Regions from separate parts of the Chryseobacterium sp. T16E-39 genome, predicted to be linked through region 3. Evidence: riboswitches for the same ligand, from Rfam matches in the RefSeq annotation. Region 3 holds a riboswitch; each other region holds the start of a gene.
What was found. Region 3 has a riboswitch for S-adenosylmethionine ahead of CEY12_RS16255 (SusC/RagA family TonB-linked outer membrane protein). Riboswitches for the same ligand answer to the same signal wherever they lie in the genome.

Region 1: another riboswitch for S-adenosylmethionine. It lies ahead of CEY12_RS13080 (TonB-dependent receptor plug domain-containing protein); the one in region 3 lies ahead of CEY12_RS16255 (SusC/RagA family TonB-linked outer membrane protein).
Region 2: another riboswitch for S-adenosylmethionine. It lies ahead of CEY12_RS17045 (alpha/beta fold hydrolase); the one in region 3 lies ahead of CEY12_RS16255 (SusC/RagA family TonB-linked outer membrane protein).

The regions. Positions count from the first base shown of each region.
Region 1 is NZ_CP022282.1:2,907,952-2,914,041, reverse strand. It holds gene CEY12_RS13085 (outer membrane beta-barrel family protein) at 1-2,132, opposite strand, end outside; SAM-I-IV-variant riboswitch at 2,332-2,432, shown strand; gene CEY12_RS13080 (TonB-dependent receptor plug domain-containing protein) at 2,738-5,482, shown strand; gene CEY12_RS13075 (DUF5694 domain-containing protein) at 5,570-6,090, opposite strand, start outside.
Region 2 is NZ_CP022282.1:3,750,445-3,756,534, forward strand. It holds gene CEY12_RS17040 (MGH1-like glycoside hydrolase domain-containing protein) at 1-1,918, opposite strand, end outside; SAM riboswitch class I at 2,108-2,216, shown strand; gene CEY12_RS17045 (alpha/beta fold hydrolase) at 2,281-3,255, shown strand; gene CEY12_RS17050 (ACT domain-containing protein) at 3,283-4,821, shown strand; gene CEY12_RS17055 (O-succinylhomoserine sulfhydrylase) at 4,892-6,052, shown strand.
Region 3 is NZ_CP022282.1:3,585,907-3,591,996, reverse strand. It holds gene CEY12_RS16255 (SusC/RagA family TonB-linked outer membrane protein) at 1-1,293, opposite strand, end outside; SAM riboswitch class I at 1,379-1,475, opposite strand; gene CEY12_RS16250 (type II 3-dehydroquinate dehydratase) at 1,719-2,123, shown strand; gene pckA (phosphoenolpyruvate carboxykinase (ATP)) at 2,190-3,806, opposite strand; gene CEY12_RS16240 (GYDIA family GHMP kinase) at 3,937-4,839, opposite strand; gene fabD (ACP S-malonyltransferase) at 4,850-5,725, opposite strand; gene CEY12_RS16230 (LysM peptidoglycan-binding domain-containing protein) at 5,794-6,090, opposite strand, start outside.

The DNA.
Region 1 (6,090 bases), 680 kb from region 3:
GTTGGTATTTTGTAATTAATAGAGATTCCGAAGTTTCTTGTATCATATTTCGTTCTCAAAGTAACGGCTTCTCCTGTCGGTGGATTGGAGCGTACCTGCATTACCTGTCCATTGAAGATATCATTGGCAAAAACGGAAACTGTAAGACGATTATCCAAAAACTTTTTGGTTAAAGTAATATCAACCGTATTACTGAATGGTTTTTCTGCCGTAAAGTAGAAATATCCTGCTTTTGGAGTTAAATAACTGTAGTTGGCTGTTAATTTTATTTGTTTAGGTAGGATCAATTGTGTCATCACATTGAAAATCCAGAAGCCTTTGTTGTTCAAATTATCTATTTCATGCTTTTGATAGCCTGCGTAGATATACATAAAGTTGATCTTGTCAGGGTTGAAGTCAAACTTCATGATCTCGCTCATCGGTTTGCTGAAAATCATAAAAGGAACAGGAAGACCGACATTGAAATTATGAATTCTCATATTCGAAATGTTTACCTGTTCATTGAAAAGGTTTTTTCCGTCCTTTCTGATGATTTGTGCCACCTGGTTCTTAGCTGAGCTCACACTATATCCGATAAAAGCATAGTCAAAAGCTGAAAGCTTTACTTCGTAATTGTCAAAGATAGTTGGTTGCAGATTTGGGTTACCAGTAACCTGAGTGTTGGGTCCCTGGAATGTCGTATTGTTTGGGTTAAGTGCAGAAATACTCGGTAAACTGATCTTTTTATTATAGTTGGCAGAAATAGAAACCTGATTCATGAAACTGTATTGTACACTTGCATTAGGGAACAATTTGAATTTGTTGAAAGGGATAAGGTTTTTCTGAACAACAGCCCCAGTACTGTCAATTACTCTGGTAATTCCAGAAATGTCATAGTTCTCAGCACGAGATCCTAAAGTGAAATCAAACTTTTTCAATTTTGCCTGAAATTCTAAATAAGTAGATGCTGTTTGTCTTTGATAATCAAGATTGGTTAATCCTCTGCTTTGGGTGTCAAAATTTTGTTTTTCATACAATCCTCCGAAACTTACCTTTCCTCCATCAAGAATTTTGATCGGTTGAGAATAATCTACTTTGAAATTAGCGATCCTCATATCGGACTCGTTATTCAATAAGATGCCATCTGAAAACCTTGGAATAGATTGTTCAGGATTAATATAAGTGATATCTCTAAAAATATTGTTTTGATCAAACTTGCTGGTTGATTTAGTATACCCAAATTGGAAATCCAGCTTTTGAGATTTATCACTAAAACGTTTCTGATAGGTTACAACAGCTTCTTGTCTTAAATTATTGGTGTAAGCAGCATCAAAGGCATGAAAATTACCTTCTCTTATACTGTCTTTAACAGGTATATAGGGAAGATCGGCAAAACCATTACTGTCTGTGTAGTTGCTATTCTTATTGTGATAGATATCGTAGTTCACCAATAATCTGTCCTGTCCAAGATCAAAGGTCAGTCCCGACTTTGCAAAATAACCACGACCAATCCTATCTGTGTTGCTTAGTAATAAATCATTTTGATTCGAATTCAGCATACTTTCGCGATAGTTCTGTCCGATATTCAATTGCCAGCCGAAATATTTATTTCTTGCATTTAAATTCAAAGAGTTGCTGGTTCTGCTTCTGAATTTTCCATAGTTGGTAAATGAATAATTTCCGGAATACGTTGCCGTTAAATATTTATTAGCGTTTTTATTCGTAATGATGTTCATGATCGCACCTCCTGAAGTCGCCGGGAATTCGGCACCTGGCTGTGTGATCACTTCAATTCTATCTACAGAATTAGCCGGCATCCCTTCCAAAAAGGAATTGAGTTCATTAGATGTAATATTTAAGGGACGTCCGTTAAGGTAAACATCAAGGATTTTACCCTGATACATCATTCCTGCAATGTCGGTCGATACGAGTCCCGGAAGTTTTTTGATTCCTTCTAAAACATTCCCGTTATTCAATTGCGGTTGCTCAGAAAAATCAAAAATAGTCCGGTCGGCTTTTTGTTCAACGGCTTTTTTAGTTTTGGTCATTACGACCTCTTCAATCTGCTTTTCCTTTACGGGGTTATTGGTCTTTTCCTGGGCATGTATAGCTACGATACCCAGAAGAGATAAAACGAATACAATTTTTTTCATAATGTTTTTTTACTACTATTCAGTTAGACGGCTAAAACAAAAAATTGTTACAAATAAATTTTTTTAAGACCTACTATATTCCGTTGAATAGCTATAAATCATTGAAATTATCTGAAATTTATTCTAGATGAGTTTTTGCGATTAATGTAATTTTTTTCCGAATTATTTTTTTATTTGTAAAATAGTTATATCTTTGCCCCATAATTATCAAGAATCTCATAGATGGGATAGCAACCTGCAAAAACAAGCAAGGTGCTAAAATAGATAAGCCGGCTCAGCTCCGGAAAAAATGTTTTTCTATTTCTTCCCATCTTATAATTTTTGTTTTAAAGTAAAAATCAATGTTTAAGAACACGGGAAATGACACCACAATGAATTTGACTTTTTGTCTTTCGAATACTGAGGCAAGGCTTCGTTATTCTTATAATTACTCATGCCATTACGTGATGTGTATGTGTTGCTGTTCTTAGCTTCCAGTTTCTTTTAACTAATAAAACCGTTTATCGTTTTCCTTTTTTTAACCTCGAATGTCTGGGTTAGGGGATTTCTATTGCTTAAAAGTTTTAAGCAGCTAATTATTAATACAAAAATTTAAAATAAAACACATGCGCAATTTCAAACATAGAAGTATTATCACTTCAGCAACACTTATTTCGACATTCTACTATGCACAGTCAGATACTATAAAATCTAAAAAAATAGATGAGGTTGTTCTGTTGGGATCAAGAGGATCCGGTAGATCATTAACAGATACTCCGGTTCCTGTGGATGTCATCAATATCTCAAAAATACTGAAACAAAGTCCTGTCAATAATATTAGTCAGGCACTTAATTATATTGTCCCTTCTTTTTCTTCGACATCACATACTGTAAATGATGGGACAGACTTTGTAGACCCTGCCCAATTAAGGGGATTAGGTCCTGACCAGGTTTTAGTTTTGCTGAATGGAAAAAGGAGACATCAGTCTTCACTGATCAATGTAACGCTTACTCCGGGAAGAGGCTCTGTAGGAACAGACCTTAATGCCATTCCTACGTTTGCTTTAGATAAAATTGAAGTTTTAAGAGATGGAGCTTCAGCACAATATGGATCTGACGCGATTGCCGGAGTAGTGAATTTAGGGCTTAAAAAGAGGCTGGGATTTTCAGGTCAGCTATTTCTAGGAGGATATGCCTCACCGGTTACAAATAATTTTTCTGGTGGACTGGATGGAGAAACCATTTCATTAGACCTTAATTATGGCTTTAAATTAGGAAAACAGGGGTTTTTTAATATCACCACCTCTACACAATTTCGCGATCCTTACTCGAGGGCTGGTGTGAGAAACGGAGATATTTATAATGCCTATAATGCGATCAATTACAGGGCAGCACAAGATGGAGTAGATATAGATGGATTGTATAAGAATATAAATAATACTCCAAATAGCCAGCAGATTATTAATACAATCAAGCAGTATGCAACAAAAGTAAATTATTTTTCATCCCAGTTGCAAAGTGACATTTCGAACGCAAATAGCATTTCAACATTACAGGGGTTACTAAGCGGAGATGTCACTAATAGTGAACTTGCTTATAGAGGGTTGGAACGAAAAGATTTCAGTATTAGAGCAGGACAGTCTAAACTTCAATCAGCACAAATCTATTACAATTCGGAACTTCCTATTAATGATGATTGGAAAATTTATTCTTTTGGTGGGTATAGCTATAGATCGGGAAATGCAGGAGGCTTTTACCGTTTACCCAATACAGAGAGAAATGTCAATTTTATTACTCCCAACGGATATTTGCCTCAGATCGAATCTACGATCAATGACTATTCTTATGCGGCGGGTATTAAAGGGAAATGGAATGATTGGAATATAGATTTGAGTAATACTTTTGGTAAGAATACATTTGATTTTGGTGTGGTGAATACATTCAATTCTTCTCTGGTAAACAATTCACCGCGCACCTTTAAAGCTGGTGGATCAGAATTTTTACAAAATACAGTTAACCTTGATCTATCGAAAAAATATGATGTACTACACGGGTTAAATGTAGCATTTGGAGGGGAATACCGTTATGAGAATTATAAAATAAATGCAGGTAAAGAAAACTCATATGCCTCTTATGATATTTATGGAAATGTGGTAACGACCAGCACCCCTAAAGATGAATTGGTAAATGACTTCTTTGGAGTTACAAGACCGGCAGGATCGCAGGTATTCCCTGGTTTCAGTCCTGATAATGCAGTTTCCGGGAATAGAAATAGTGTTGCAGGATATCTTGATGTTGAACTGGAGCCAACCGATTGGTGGTTGGTAGAAGGAGCGCTAAGGTTTGAAAACTATTCTGACTTTGGATCAACCTTCAATTATAAATTTGCGACCAATGTAAGGCTGGTTGATAATTTCAATTGGAGGGGTGCCATTTCTACTGGCTTCAGAGCTCCATCTTTGGCTCAGATCTACTACAGTTCGACTTCTACGCTGATCCAACAAGGAAATACTACTCAGGTAGGAACTTTTAGAAACAATTCTGAAGCAGCACAAGCTCTTGGAATCCCAAAATTAAAACAAGAGACATCACAATCTTATAGCACGGGGATTACCTGGAAAGTTCCAAAACTGAACCTGGTTGTTACTGCTGATGTATATTATATTAAAATTAAGGATAGAGTAGTATTGACGGATTTGTTTTCCCGTCCGGAAGGAACCTTTACTCCAGGATCTGATCAGGCAATTCTGCAAAATGCCTTTGATCTTGCAAGAGCAAGTTCAGCGAACTTTTTTGCCAATGCCATAGATTCACAGACCAAAGGATTAGATCTTACGATTGCTCAAACGACGAAACTAGGTTCGGGGATTAGTTTAGAAAATAATTTTGGATTGAATCTTAACCAAACTAAAAGAATTGGAGACATTCATGCTTCTCCTAAATTGGTAAGCCAGATAGACAGCTACTTTTCAGAGCCAAACAGGATTTATTTTGAAGAAGCGGTTCCTCGTGTAAAAGCGACTCTTTCAAATGCCCTGAGATTTTCTGCTTTCAATGTTTTGGTAAGAAACTCTTTCTTTGGTAAGGTAACAGATGCTGATGTACTGGATGCCAATTTTGATGGAGTGACTGGAAGTCAGGAACATTTTGTTTTGAATAACCGTTTTGTAACCGATCTTTCCGTGGGATATGATTTCAGTAAAAATGTTTCATTGACTGTAGGGAGTAATAATATATTCAATGTAATGCCTTCTAAAAACCCATTAATCAATTCTTTAACTGCGGATAATCAGTTTGTGTATTCCAGACAGGTATCGCAGTATGGTATTGGAGGAAGATTTTTATTTGCTAGGGTAGAGTTTAAATTCTAAAATAAAAAAGAATAAAAAAACAGAGATAAAAGTCTCTGTTTTTTTTATTTATAAAAATGGGAGATTTGCATTTTAAGAAGGGCTGAACTATTTTAGGGAAGAAAACTCTATAAATTCATATTCCGGAGAATAGGTTAGAAATTGTCTTAATACAGCAGCATGACCATTTCCAACAATCACAAGAATCCTATCTTCATCATTGTGAGGGATCTTTTGGATATTACGAAATATCCTCAGGTTTCTGTCATACCAATTCATGGCTAATACATCTGCTCCATCATATTCTCTTAGTTTAAAATCTCCAATCAGATATGCGCCATATCCATACTGATGATATTCCTTACTGTTCAGGTATTTAAAAGTTTCAAAAAGAGACTTAAAATTTTTAGGCTCAGAACCATCATAGAAAGAAGTAAACTGTTGTGAGATAAGATCATCACTTTTATAGTCATAATCTTTAATAAGATTTTTAAAATAAAGAGAATCTGTCTTGCCAAATTGCTGCATAAGATCTCCTAATATGGAAGAAGCATCTACACTGAAAAGCTCATTGAGCTTAAGTTCATTGGCAATCCGCATAGCAAGTTGATAACGCTCATCTCTTTTAT
Region 2 (6,090 bases), 160 kb from region 3:
TTTCTACAGCGAATAAAGGAATCAAGCCAACGATACTTCTCAGGCGGAGCGTTACACTTTCTCCATCAGCCAATTGCAATACATCATAGAAAAATCCATCTTCCTCATTCCATAATCCCTCTTTTCCATCACCCATATTCTCCATGGCTTCAGCAATATAAAGATAATGTTCAAAGAATTTAATAGCCATATCTTCATATACCTGATAATACTGAGCCAGTTCCATTGCTATTCTCATCATATTCAGTGCATACATAGCCATCCAGCTTGTACCGTCTGCCTGCTCCAGATGCTCACCATCTTTCAGTTCCATATTGCGGTCGAAGGCTCCAATATTATCAAGCCCTAAAAAACCACCACCGAAAATATTCTTCCCGTTTTTATCTTTACGGTTGACCCACCAGGTGAAATTCAGAAGTAATTTTTGGAAAACTTTTTCGAGAAATAATAAATCAGGTTTACCATTTGTTTTCTCGTCGATTTTAAAAACCCTGAAACAAGACCATGCGTGAACAGGGGGATTTACATCACTTAAATTCCACTCATAAGCGGGAAGCTGTCCATTGGGATGCATATACCACTCCTTGGTTAACAATAGAAGCTGGTTCTTTGCAAACTGTGCATCGATTAATGCGTATGGAACGCAATGAAAAGCGAGATCCCACGTGGCATACCATGGGTATTCCCATTTGTCAGGCATGGAAATGATATCCTTATTATGCATATGATTCCATTCCGTATTCCTTACGTAATGGTTGAAATCTCTTGGTGCATCAAAATTTGGATCTCCTTTCAGCCATTTACCAACATTGTAATGATAAAATTGCTTGTTCCAAAGCAATCCTGCAAAGGCCTGACGCTGGACATTTCTTTCATCCTCATTTGTTACATCATGTTGAACTTCATTATAAAATTCATTGGCTTCTGCAATCCGGGTTGTAAAGATTTCATCAAATTGAAAAAAAGGCTCATCCATCTCGTGGGGTGACAGCCTGAAATCAAAGGTTTTTGATTGGCCACCGCCAACAACTTCATCAATGATAAAAGAAGCTTTAGACCCTCTTTTTTCAGGATTGATGCTGTTACTGCCATGGATGATATGATCATTGATACCATCTTTAAAATAGGTGTTTTCTGTAAGAGGAGCTCCATACAGCTTAGGAGTGTTCGTTTCATTATCACAAAACATGCTCTTCGCATTGGTGTTTCTTGAATAAAACTTTTTAATAGAAATGCTGTCGTGATTAATGTCAATACAGCCTTCATATGAGGCATGAAGTTGCCCCTTATAAGTATTATAGCCCCATTTCCAGTTGTTTCTAAACCACGCAGTAGGTGCAACAACAATAGGTGCATCTTGCTGGCTTCTGTTGCAGATTGTTACCCTTAACAGAAAATCATCGGCCTCCACTTTACAGTACTCAATAAAAATATCGAAGTATTCATTATTATCGAAAATCCCGGTGTCAATAATTTCATATTCTGCTTCTTTTTTACTGCGTCTTCCATTTTCAGATAGCAGGTGGTCGTAAGGGAATTCGTTGATGGGATATTTGTATACCATCTTCATATAACTATGGGTAGGGGTATTATCCAGATAATAAAAGATCTCTTTAATGTCTTCGCCATGATTACCCTGAGGGTTGCTCAATCCGAAAAAACGTTCTTTGATCATTTTATCCTTTCCGTTCCAAAATGAAAGAGCAAAACAAAAAAGCTGTTTAGCATCTGATATTCCAGCTATTCCTTCTTCTCCCCAACGGTAAGCGTAGCTTTCTGCTTTATCATGGTTGGTGAAATTCCAGGCATTGCCATTGGGACTGTAATCTTCGCGAACATTTCCCCACTGCCTATTGCTTACATAGGGCCCCCAATTTTTCCATTTTGTATCTTGTAATCTTTGTTTTTCTGCAGACATAATTCATCATTTTTCACTACGAAGGTAATTTTTTTGAAAAATAATTCCAATTTTTTCTATCTGAATAATTATTAACATATCCCTGTAACTCTAATGATTACGGTGTTTTTGAGAATAAATTATTTTTTTGTTTAAAATTTTAAATAAAATATTATATCTTTGCACCATTCGATCATTCACATATTGAAAATGTTATCAAGAAAGGTTGAGGGATTAGACCCTATGAAACCTTAGCAACCCTTTGCGCAAGCGAAGAAGGTGCTACGTTCTACCGAATTAATTTTTGGACAGATAACTTACTGAAGTTCTTCAGCCATTTCTCATGGCATTTTCAATTGTATTATAAATAATATATAATAGAATTGGAAACAGAACTAAAACATATTAATCTTTCTTATCAAACAAATTCCGGAAAGGAATATCATATCCCGTTGAGCTATCAGATCTTCGGGAAAGACCTGTTTACTGCACCCGTTATTTTAATTAATCATGCCCTTACAGGGAACTCTAATATTTCAGGGGAAAATGGTTGGTGGAAACAATTGGTAGGAGATGGGCAGGTGATTGATATCAGTATGTATACAATTCTGTGTTTCAATATTCCCGGAAATGGGTTTGATGATTTTTTAATTGAAGGATACGAAGATTTTACCCCTTCAGACATAGCCAATATATTTTTAAAAGGTCTGGAATCTCTGAATATCAAAAAACTATATGCTATCATTGGAGGTTCTCTTGGAGGAGGAATAGGATGGGAAATGCTTGTTAAAAATCAACAGCTCGCTGAAATCTTTATTCCAATTGCCTGCGATTTCAAAACACACGATTGGCTGCATGCACAGTGTCTCGTTCAGAAGTTTTTATTGAATGGAAATGATGAACCGCTTCAAAAAGCAAGAATTCATGCCATGTTATGCTACAGGACGCCACAATCTTTAAACAATAGATTTCAAAATAAATACAATACCGAAAAGCAAAAACTGGAATCAGAAGATTGGCTTGAGTATCATGGAAATGCACTTAATGAAAGATTTAGTCTGAAATCCTACAAGCTGATGAACCATTTGTTGATGAATATTAACGCAGATGAAGAAATGTTGGAAGGTATCCAGGCACGAATGCACATGATCTCCGTTGATACAGATCTATTCTTTCCTGCTTCAGAAATCAAGGCTTGTTTTGAAAAACTGAAAGGTAAAAAAGAGAATGTTTCTTATCACGAGATCACCTCAGTTCATGGGCATGACGCCTTCCTAATGGAATATAAACAATTAAATAATATCATTAAAACCATTTTGTCACAGAAAGAAATTGAGCAAACTCGAAGCTTTTTGTAACAATACTAAATAATAAAGAATGTACAGATGAAAAATGTTAACGAAATAAAATTTTTAAAAAATAGATCAATCATCAAATTTGAAGGAGAGGATTTCTTAGGAGAAATCGGAATCGATGGAAGAATATTTAAAGCACTTACTTTAGCACGAATTAGCGTTGGGGTCATTTCACAACAGGCCATAGAAAACGGGATATCCATTTTAGTTCACGAAAATGATTCTGAAAACGCAGTGAATTGCCTTATAGACGAATTTGAATCAGAAAGAAAGTCTGGAAAAGTATCCCAGATATATAGTATTAATAACGTTTCTGTTTTAGGATTTGTAGTGGAAGACTTTAATAAGTTATTGACTGAACTGGCCAGGAATAATGTTTTTCCTTTACTACTCAATCAAATTGCAAGCGAAAAAAGAGTGAATATAGTCGTTACTTCATCACAGGATGAGAAAACTAAAAACATCATTGAATCTGAAATATCGAAAAAACCTAAAACAGTTCATTTAGCAATTATTGGTCATGGAAATGTAGGGAGAACCTTAATTGATCAGGTGCTGGAATCTTCAGAGGAAATTAAGAGACGAAAAAAAATCGATCTTAAAGTAGTGGCTGTTGCCAATTCTAAAAAAATAGCATTCAACAAAAAAGGGTTTGATAATAAATGGAATGATGAGGTTTCAGTAGCGGAAAGCCCTTCTAATGTTGACGAACTTATCAATTTTTCAAAAGAAAATCAGTTAGAAAATCTAATCGTAGTTGATAACACGGCAAGTAAGGATTTTGTTAAAAATTATCATGCCTTAGCAGAAAATGGATTTGATCTGGTTTCTTCTAATAAGATTTTTAATACACTTCCTATCGAAGAATATCGTAAACTAAGATATACGTTAAATAAAAACAACAGACGATATCTTTATGAAACCAATGTTGGAGCGGGTTTGCCTTTAATTGATACGATTAAACTGTTACACCTTTCAGGAGAAAATATCACTAGGATTAAAGGGGTATTCTCGGGGTCTCTAAGTTATATTTTCAATAATTTCTCTGTAAGAAATGATAAGTTTTCAACAGTAATTGGCGAGGCAATGGAAAAAGGGTTTACTGAACCGGATCCACGCGAAGACCTTTCAGGAAATGATGTGGCAAGAAAACTTTTGATTCTTGCGAGAGAGCTTGATCTGATTAATGAATTCAACGATATTAATATTCAGAACTTAATTCCTGAAGATCTTCTTTCTATCGGGAAAAATGAATTCATTTCACGATTGGAAGAACTGGATGCAGAATATCAGAATGTCAAAGAAAATCAGGCCGCTGATCATGTATTACGTTACGTAGGTGATTTACATGGTGATTTGCAAAAAGAAAAGGGGCAGCTTGATGTTAAGTTGATTTCTGTTCCTGCAACATCAGCTTTAGGGCAATTAAAAGGTTCAGATTCTATTTTTGAAATCTATACAGAAAGCTATGGTGAAAACCCTATCGTAATTATGGGTGCCGGAGCAGGAGCTCAGGTAACTGCCAGAGGTGTTTTTGGAGACATTTTAAGAGTAAGCGAAACTAAATAATATTAATAATGGACCAATATAACAATGGTGCAGTCTAGCAATCATTGGTACATTGACAAATTAAAACTATATGGAAAATTTTGAAACATCTGCTATAAGAACGCAGACTGAAAGAAGTCAGTTTGATGAACATTCGACTCCGCTATATCTTACATCCAGTTTTATTTTTCAGGATGCAGAAGATATGAGAGCAAGTTTTGCAGAAGAAAAACCTAAAAATTTATACAGCAGATTCTCTAACCCAAACGTTACAGAATTCACCGATAAAATAGTAAAAATGGAAGGTGCGGAAGCTGGATACGCTTTTGCGACGGGAATGGCAGCTATTTATTCAACGTTTGCCACTTTACTGAATGCAGGTGATCATATTGTGAGCTGTCAGTCAGTTTTTGGATCTACACACACCTTATTTACAAAGTATTTCCCAAAATGGAATATTGAGACCACTTACTTCAAAGCAGAAGATGCAGAGAATGTTGAAAAGCTTATACAGCCTAATACAAAAATTTTATATCTCGAGACTCCAACGAATCCTGCAATTGAAATTTTAGACCTTGAGTTTTTTGGTAAAATTGCTAAAAAACATAATCTGATATTTATTGTAGATAATTGTTTTGCAACGCCTTATCTGCAACAGCCTATTAAATATGGTGCAGATGTTGTTGTTCATTCTGCAACCAAATTAATCGATGGACAAGGACGGGTACTAGGTGGAGTTGCAGTAGGAAGAGAGGATCTGATAAGAGAAATCTATCTTTTTGCTAGAAATACAGGTCCTGCAATGTCTCCTTTCAATGCATGGGTTTTATCTAAAAGTTTAGAAACATTGGCAATCAGAGTAGAAAAACATTGTGAAAATGCCTTGAAGGTAGCTGAGTTTTTGGAAAGTCACCCTAATGTAGAGCTTGTAAAATATCCATTTTTACCTTCTCACCCAAGCTATGAAGTAGCAAAAAAACAGATGAAGCTGGGAGGAAATATTGTAGCTTTTGAAATAAAAGGAGGAATCGAAGGAGGAAGAAAATTTCTGGATAAAATAAAAATGTGCTCATTATCTGCAAACTTGGGAGATACCAGAACGATTGTTACACATCCTGCCTCTACTACACATTCGAAATTAACTGATGAAGAGAGAAATGAAGTAGGAATTACAGCGGGTCTTGTTCGTTGTTCTGTAGGGTTGGAAAATGTAGAAGATGTTATTGCAGATCTGCAACAGGCTCTGGATTAATTCAATAAGAATGGGCTAAGGCCCATTGATGAAAAAAT
Region 3 (6,090 bases):
TTCAGGTAAGAAGGTAAAATCCAAATATCCCTTCCCTGAAAAGTTATCTTCCCTGTTTTCGTTCTTATCTAACGGTAAAGTTGCAGCTGCATTTTGATTTTGCAAAGCAGCTGTTGGTCTGTATTTTCCAAAATCATAAATATAGTTCCCATTGGCATCAAGATGATAGCTTCCATCTGGGTTTCGCTCATAATAAGGATAAAAAGAAGGAATTACCCTCGCTGCATTAATAATATTATCTGTTCTTGAGTCCGAAGAAGGCGGAGCTTCCTGAAGACTGTTTGTGTAGCTTAAATTAGCACCAATGGTCAACCATTTTTTGACTTCATTATTAATTTTCAATCGGGTACTGTACTTTTTGAAACCAGAACCTATAGCAATTCCTTTATCATCCAGATAACCCAGGGAAAAGAAGTAATTTCCTTTCTCATTTCCTCCACTAAAATCCAGATCTACCTGGTTTCTGGAAGCAACCCTTTGAAGAATATCTCTCCAGTCGTCATTCCATAAAGCTTTTGCTCCCGGTAAAAGCTTTCCGTCAGTTCCAACAGGGTTGACATAATTTTGTCCATACGGATTAATTCCCAACTCGTTCACCAAATTGTTGGTTGCCATCTGGGCAGCCTGTTGAGAAGATATCTGACTGGATCTATATCCATTCCTTAAAGCCTCCCAATACAGTTGAAAGTACTGATCTGTATTTACCTGCTCATAATCTTTTACGGCCCGCCCTGAAAACCCCTGACTGATATTAAAATTCACACGCGGTTCTCCTTTTTTTCCGGATTTTGTAGTAACGATGATTACCCCATTGGCTCCTCTTGATCCGTACAAAGAGCTGGCTGTAGCATCTTTTAAAACGCTGATAGATTCAATATCATTAGGACTGATAGAATTAATATTTCCATCAAAAGGAATTCCATCTACCACAAATAAAGGATTACTTGATGCACTGATTGATCCAATCCCTCTGATACGGATGGTTGCCGTAGCTCCGGGTTGTCCGGAAGCGCTTACTGCCCGGAGACCTGCGACCTGGCCTTCTAATGCTTTTGTAATGTTAGTGACGGGTCTGTTATTGATTTTTTCACTTGAGATCGTCGCGACAGAACCTGTGTAACTCGTTCTTTTAGCCTTCCCGTAAGCTACTACTACAACTTCGTCAATATCTTTCTCGCGAAGTGTATCTTTTTTTTGTTTTAATTCCTGCCCATTAATACTTATTATTCCCAAGAAGAATAAAGCGCTTGGTGGAATCAAAACTTTTGCATTAAATAATTTTTTACTATTCATAATCAATTTTGTTTATCAAATATATTAAAAAAAATCACCCTTCGTTGAAATACAGCAAAGGGCATCAATACATTTGACAACCTATTGCTTATCTTTCCTAAAAAGGCTGAATGTAACACCTTGCCCCAGGCAGGTTGTTAAGACTTCACAGGGTCAGTTCCCTCCATCTTTCTTTATAAGCCGATCGAAATATGGATGCAAATCTAAAAACAAATAGTCCACAAAACAAGTAGACTATTCGAAATTTTTGTTTTAATTTTAGAAAAATTAACTTAATTTTTACATAAAAAGCATATAAACAAAGCCTTACAAAAAACATTAGATCATAAAACATGAGAAATATCATTGAAAGAAATGAAGTAGTCGCAGTTTAAATAAAGGGAGAAATTTAACAGCTAATCAAAAAAACTTTTTAATTTTATGTCATGAAAATTTTAATTGTAAACGGCCCAAATCTTAATTTGTTAGGCACAAGAGAGCCTGAAATTTATGGCACCATTTCAATGGAGGAGTATTTAGAAAAATTAAAGTCGGAATTTCCTTCTTATAAATTAAGCTATTACCAGTCTAATATTGAAGGGGAGCTGATCAATAGACTTCAGAAAGACGATTTTGATGCTGTAATAATTAACCCAGGGGCTTTTACCCACTATTCTTATGCAATAGCTGATTGTTTAAAAAATATCCAGAAGCCAAAAATTGAAGTACATATCAGCAATATTTATAAAAGAGAAGAATTTCGTCAAAAATCTGTAACCGCAGCCTATACCGATGCCATATTATCGGGCTTTGGTTTACAGGGATACAGATTAGCATTATTGAGTTTTTAATTTCACTCAAATTAAAAATATAAAGAAAAAAAAGCCTCATCAGTGATGAGGCTTTTAATTTTATGCTTATATCGTCTGTCCTTGTAGTTGAGGTCCTGAAGCAATAAGCTTCTTTCCCTCCTCAGTATTACAATACTGTTCAAAGTTTTTGATATATCTTGAAGCCAGATCTTTCGCTTTTTCCTCCCATTCAGAAGCATTATCATATGTATTTCTCGGATCCAGAATACCTTCAGAAACATTAGGCAATGCTGTTGGAATTTCCAAGTTCATAATTGGGATCTGAGTTTTAGGAGCACTTTCTATAGATCCATCAATGATTGCATCAATAATGGCTCTTGTATCTTTTAGAGAGATTCTCTTCCCTGTACCATTCCATCCTGTATTTACTAAATACGCTTTTGCTCCATGTTCTTTCATTTTACCAATCAATGTTTTAGAGTACATTGTAGGGTGTAATGTTAAGAATGCCTCACCAAAAGCCGGCGAGAAAGATGGTTCTGGAGAAGTAATTCCTCTTTCAGTACCTGCTAATTTGGAAGTATACCCACACAGGAAGTGATACTGCGCCTGATTTTCATCCAAAATAGAAACCGGAGGCAATACCCCGAATGCATCAGCAGAAAGATAAACGATCTTTTTAGCATGTCCCGCTTTAGAAGGCAAAACAATCTTATTAATATGATATATAGGATAAGAAACTCTAGTATTTTCAGTGATAGAATTATCAGTATAATCGGAAACGCCATTGTTTACCACAACATTTTCAAGTAAAGCATCTCTTTTGATCGCTCTGAAGATATCCGGTTCTTTTTCTTCTGATAAATCAATTACTTTAGCGTAACATCCCCCTTCATAATTGAATACTCCGTTATTATCCCAGCCATGCTCATCATCTCCAATAAGATATCTTTTTGGATCTGCAGATAAAGTTGTTTTACCAGTTCCTGAAAGGCCAAAGAATAAAGCAACATCTCCTTCTTCACCTACGTTTGCAGAACAGTGCATAGATGCCATACCTTTCAATGGAAGGTAATAGTTCATCATCGCAAACATTCCTTTTTTCATTTCTCCTCCGTACCAAGTACCACCAATGATCTGTAGTTTCTCAGTAAGATTAAACATAACAAAGTTTTCGGAGTGTAACCCCTGAGCTTCCCAATTTGGGTTAGTTGTTTTAGAACCGTTCACGACAGTGAAATCAGGCTCTCCAAAGTTTTCCAACTCATAATGAGATGGGCGGATGAACATATTAGTAACGAAATGCGCCTGCCATGCAACTTCTACAATGAATCTTACTTTAAGTCTTGTATCCGCATTTGTTCCACAAAATGCATCTACTACATAAATTTTCTTAGAAGAAGAAAGTTGGTCTAGCACTAATCCTTTACAAGACTGGAAGATTTCTGCAGTAGTTGGTAAATTTACCTTACCATCCCAGAAAATTGTGTCTCTTGTAACATCATCCTGAACAATATATCTGTCTTTAGGAGAACGGCCAGTAAAAATTCCTGTTTTTACTGATACTGCACCAGATTCCGTAAGTTCAGCTCTCTCAAAACCCTGATTTTCAGGAGAAACTTCTGCTTGATATAATTCCTCATAAGAAGGATTATATATTAATTCATAGTCTCCTTTAATCCCTAATTTTTGCAAATCCTGGATGATTTTAGCGTGTTTCATTTTACTTATATTTTCTATTTCTTTTTTTAGTCCAACAAAATTAAATATTAATTTATTGTTACAGGTGGTTAAATATAATGATATAAGTCAGAATGACAAAGAAAAATACAGAACGGCAAACACGTATATATCAGCTAATTATGCCGTCCCATTCAAAAATAGCAGTAAAACCTTTTCCCCGAAAATAGTCCTTAAAGCCTCGAAATTTGGTACTCATTACAAAATCTCCGCCCCAGGCGCCAAGACTTTTTACAAAAACCGGACAATCATCAAAGTACTTTTCTTTAACCGTGGGAATATTCAGAAATTGAGAAATCTTCTCTTCATGTATAAGCATGAGCTGTGAAAATATATCCAATTCGGAGCATAACAAAACCTGATTGGTAAGGGATGAAAAATATTCAACCAGTTCCGGAGATTTCATCATAGATTTATAAAGATTGATTCCCTCTCTACTGTCCTGTTTTTTATTTAAATGAATAAAAATCAATTCATTTTTAAACACAGGATCAAAAATTACCTTTTTGTATTGTATTTGAGGTTTGTTCTGATATAAAACTGCAGACTTTTCTTTAGCAACGGCAATATCATAACCACTTCCTCCCAAACTGAGGGTATTTAATTGAAAAGGATCTATATCAGCCCATACTGAAAGATTATTCATTAATGTAGAACTGCTGCCTAATCCAAAGTCAGGGGGGAACTGAAGATTGGTTTTTAAGAAATAAGAATTGTCACCCAGAAATTTCTTATCAGAAAGGTGCTGAACATTTTTTAAAGTTTTTACAAGAAATTCAGCACTAGAAGGGATATTGGTTTCTACAATCTCCCATGTACTATAATCTATGGTAACTTTTAACCAGAGTTTATTTTGATGGTAAGCCTCCCAAAAAACAAATGACTGTCCATCTTTTATCTCCTCAAAGAAAAACTCTTGTCCTAGCTTGGTTGGTACCGCCAGAACAAGAGCTCCATCTATTGCGAAATATTCTGAAGTAAGCATTAGCTTTCCTGGTGAAAATATCTCGCCCATTTTATTTTAATTAAATTGCAGAGGCAACGTCTACAGAATTGTCAATTTTTTTGATCAACCCTTGCAGCGTTTTTCCAGGGCCAACCTCTACGAAGTTAGACGCCCCATCTTTAATCATGTTTTGAACAGATTGTGTCCACTTTACCGGACCCGTTAACTGAGCAATTAAATTTTGTTTTATTTCGTCAGGATTGGTAACTGCTGTTGTTGTAATATTCTGATAAACAGGAATCGTTGCTTTTCTGAATTTAGTCTGCTCAATAGCGGCAGCTAGTCTCTCCTGTGCAGGTTGCATCAGTGGAGAATGGAAAGCTCCGTTTACAGGCAACAATAAAGCTCTTTTAGCTCCTGCTTCTTTTAATTTCACACAAGCTTCTTCTACTGCCGCAGTTTCACCTGAAATTACCAATTGTCCTGGACAATTATAGTTTGCCGGAACAACAATTCCATTGATCTGGGCACAAATTTCTTCAACTTTAGCATCTTCTAAACCTAAAATTGCAGCCATTGAACTTGGATTAATGTCACAAGCTTCCTGCATTGCTTTCGCACGCTCAGAAACCAATTTAAGACCATCATCAAAAGACAATACGCCATTAGCAACCAATGCAGAAAATTCACCTAATGAATGCCCGGCTACCATTTCGGCACCCAGACCATTTACTGCTTTAAGAGCAGCTACTGAATGTATAAAAATAGAAGGTTGAGTAACCTCAGTTTTCTTGAGGTCTTCGTCTGTCCCGTTAAACATCAGGGATAAAATATCGAACCCTAAAATTTCATTGGCAGATTCCATCAAATCCTTTATGTCTTTTCGAGAATCGTATAATTCTTTTCCCATCCCAACGAATTGAGAACCCTGCCCAGGAAATACAAGTGCTTTCATCTAATAATTTAAAATATTATGCAAATATAAACATAATGTTAAGATTATCTTTCATTCAATCGAGTTCTCTAAGGAACTAATCGGATTACACGATACCCTGTATTCACATAAGCTCCATTAGCTTTGGACTTTACAAACTCAAATTTAGTCGCAAGCTGTGTTTGAACTTTATTCATTTGCTTAAAAATCTCTCCTTTTTTATTCTCTCTGGTTAGCATATCATTTACAACATCAAAACCAATGATTGCATATCGAGGAGGAGTTTTGCAATATTTACTTTTATAAGCAGCTAAAATTTCTTTTTCAAAACTTCCGTCTGTATTAATCTTTCTGTCCATTAAATAAACAAGATTAGCCTGGCTTAA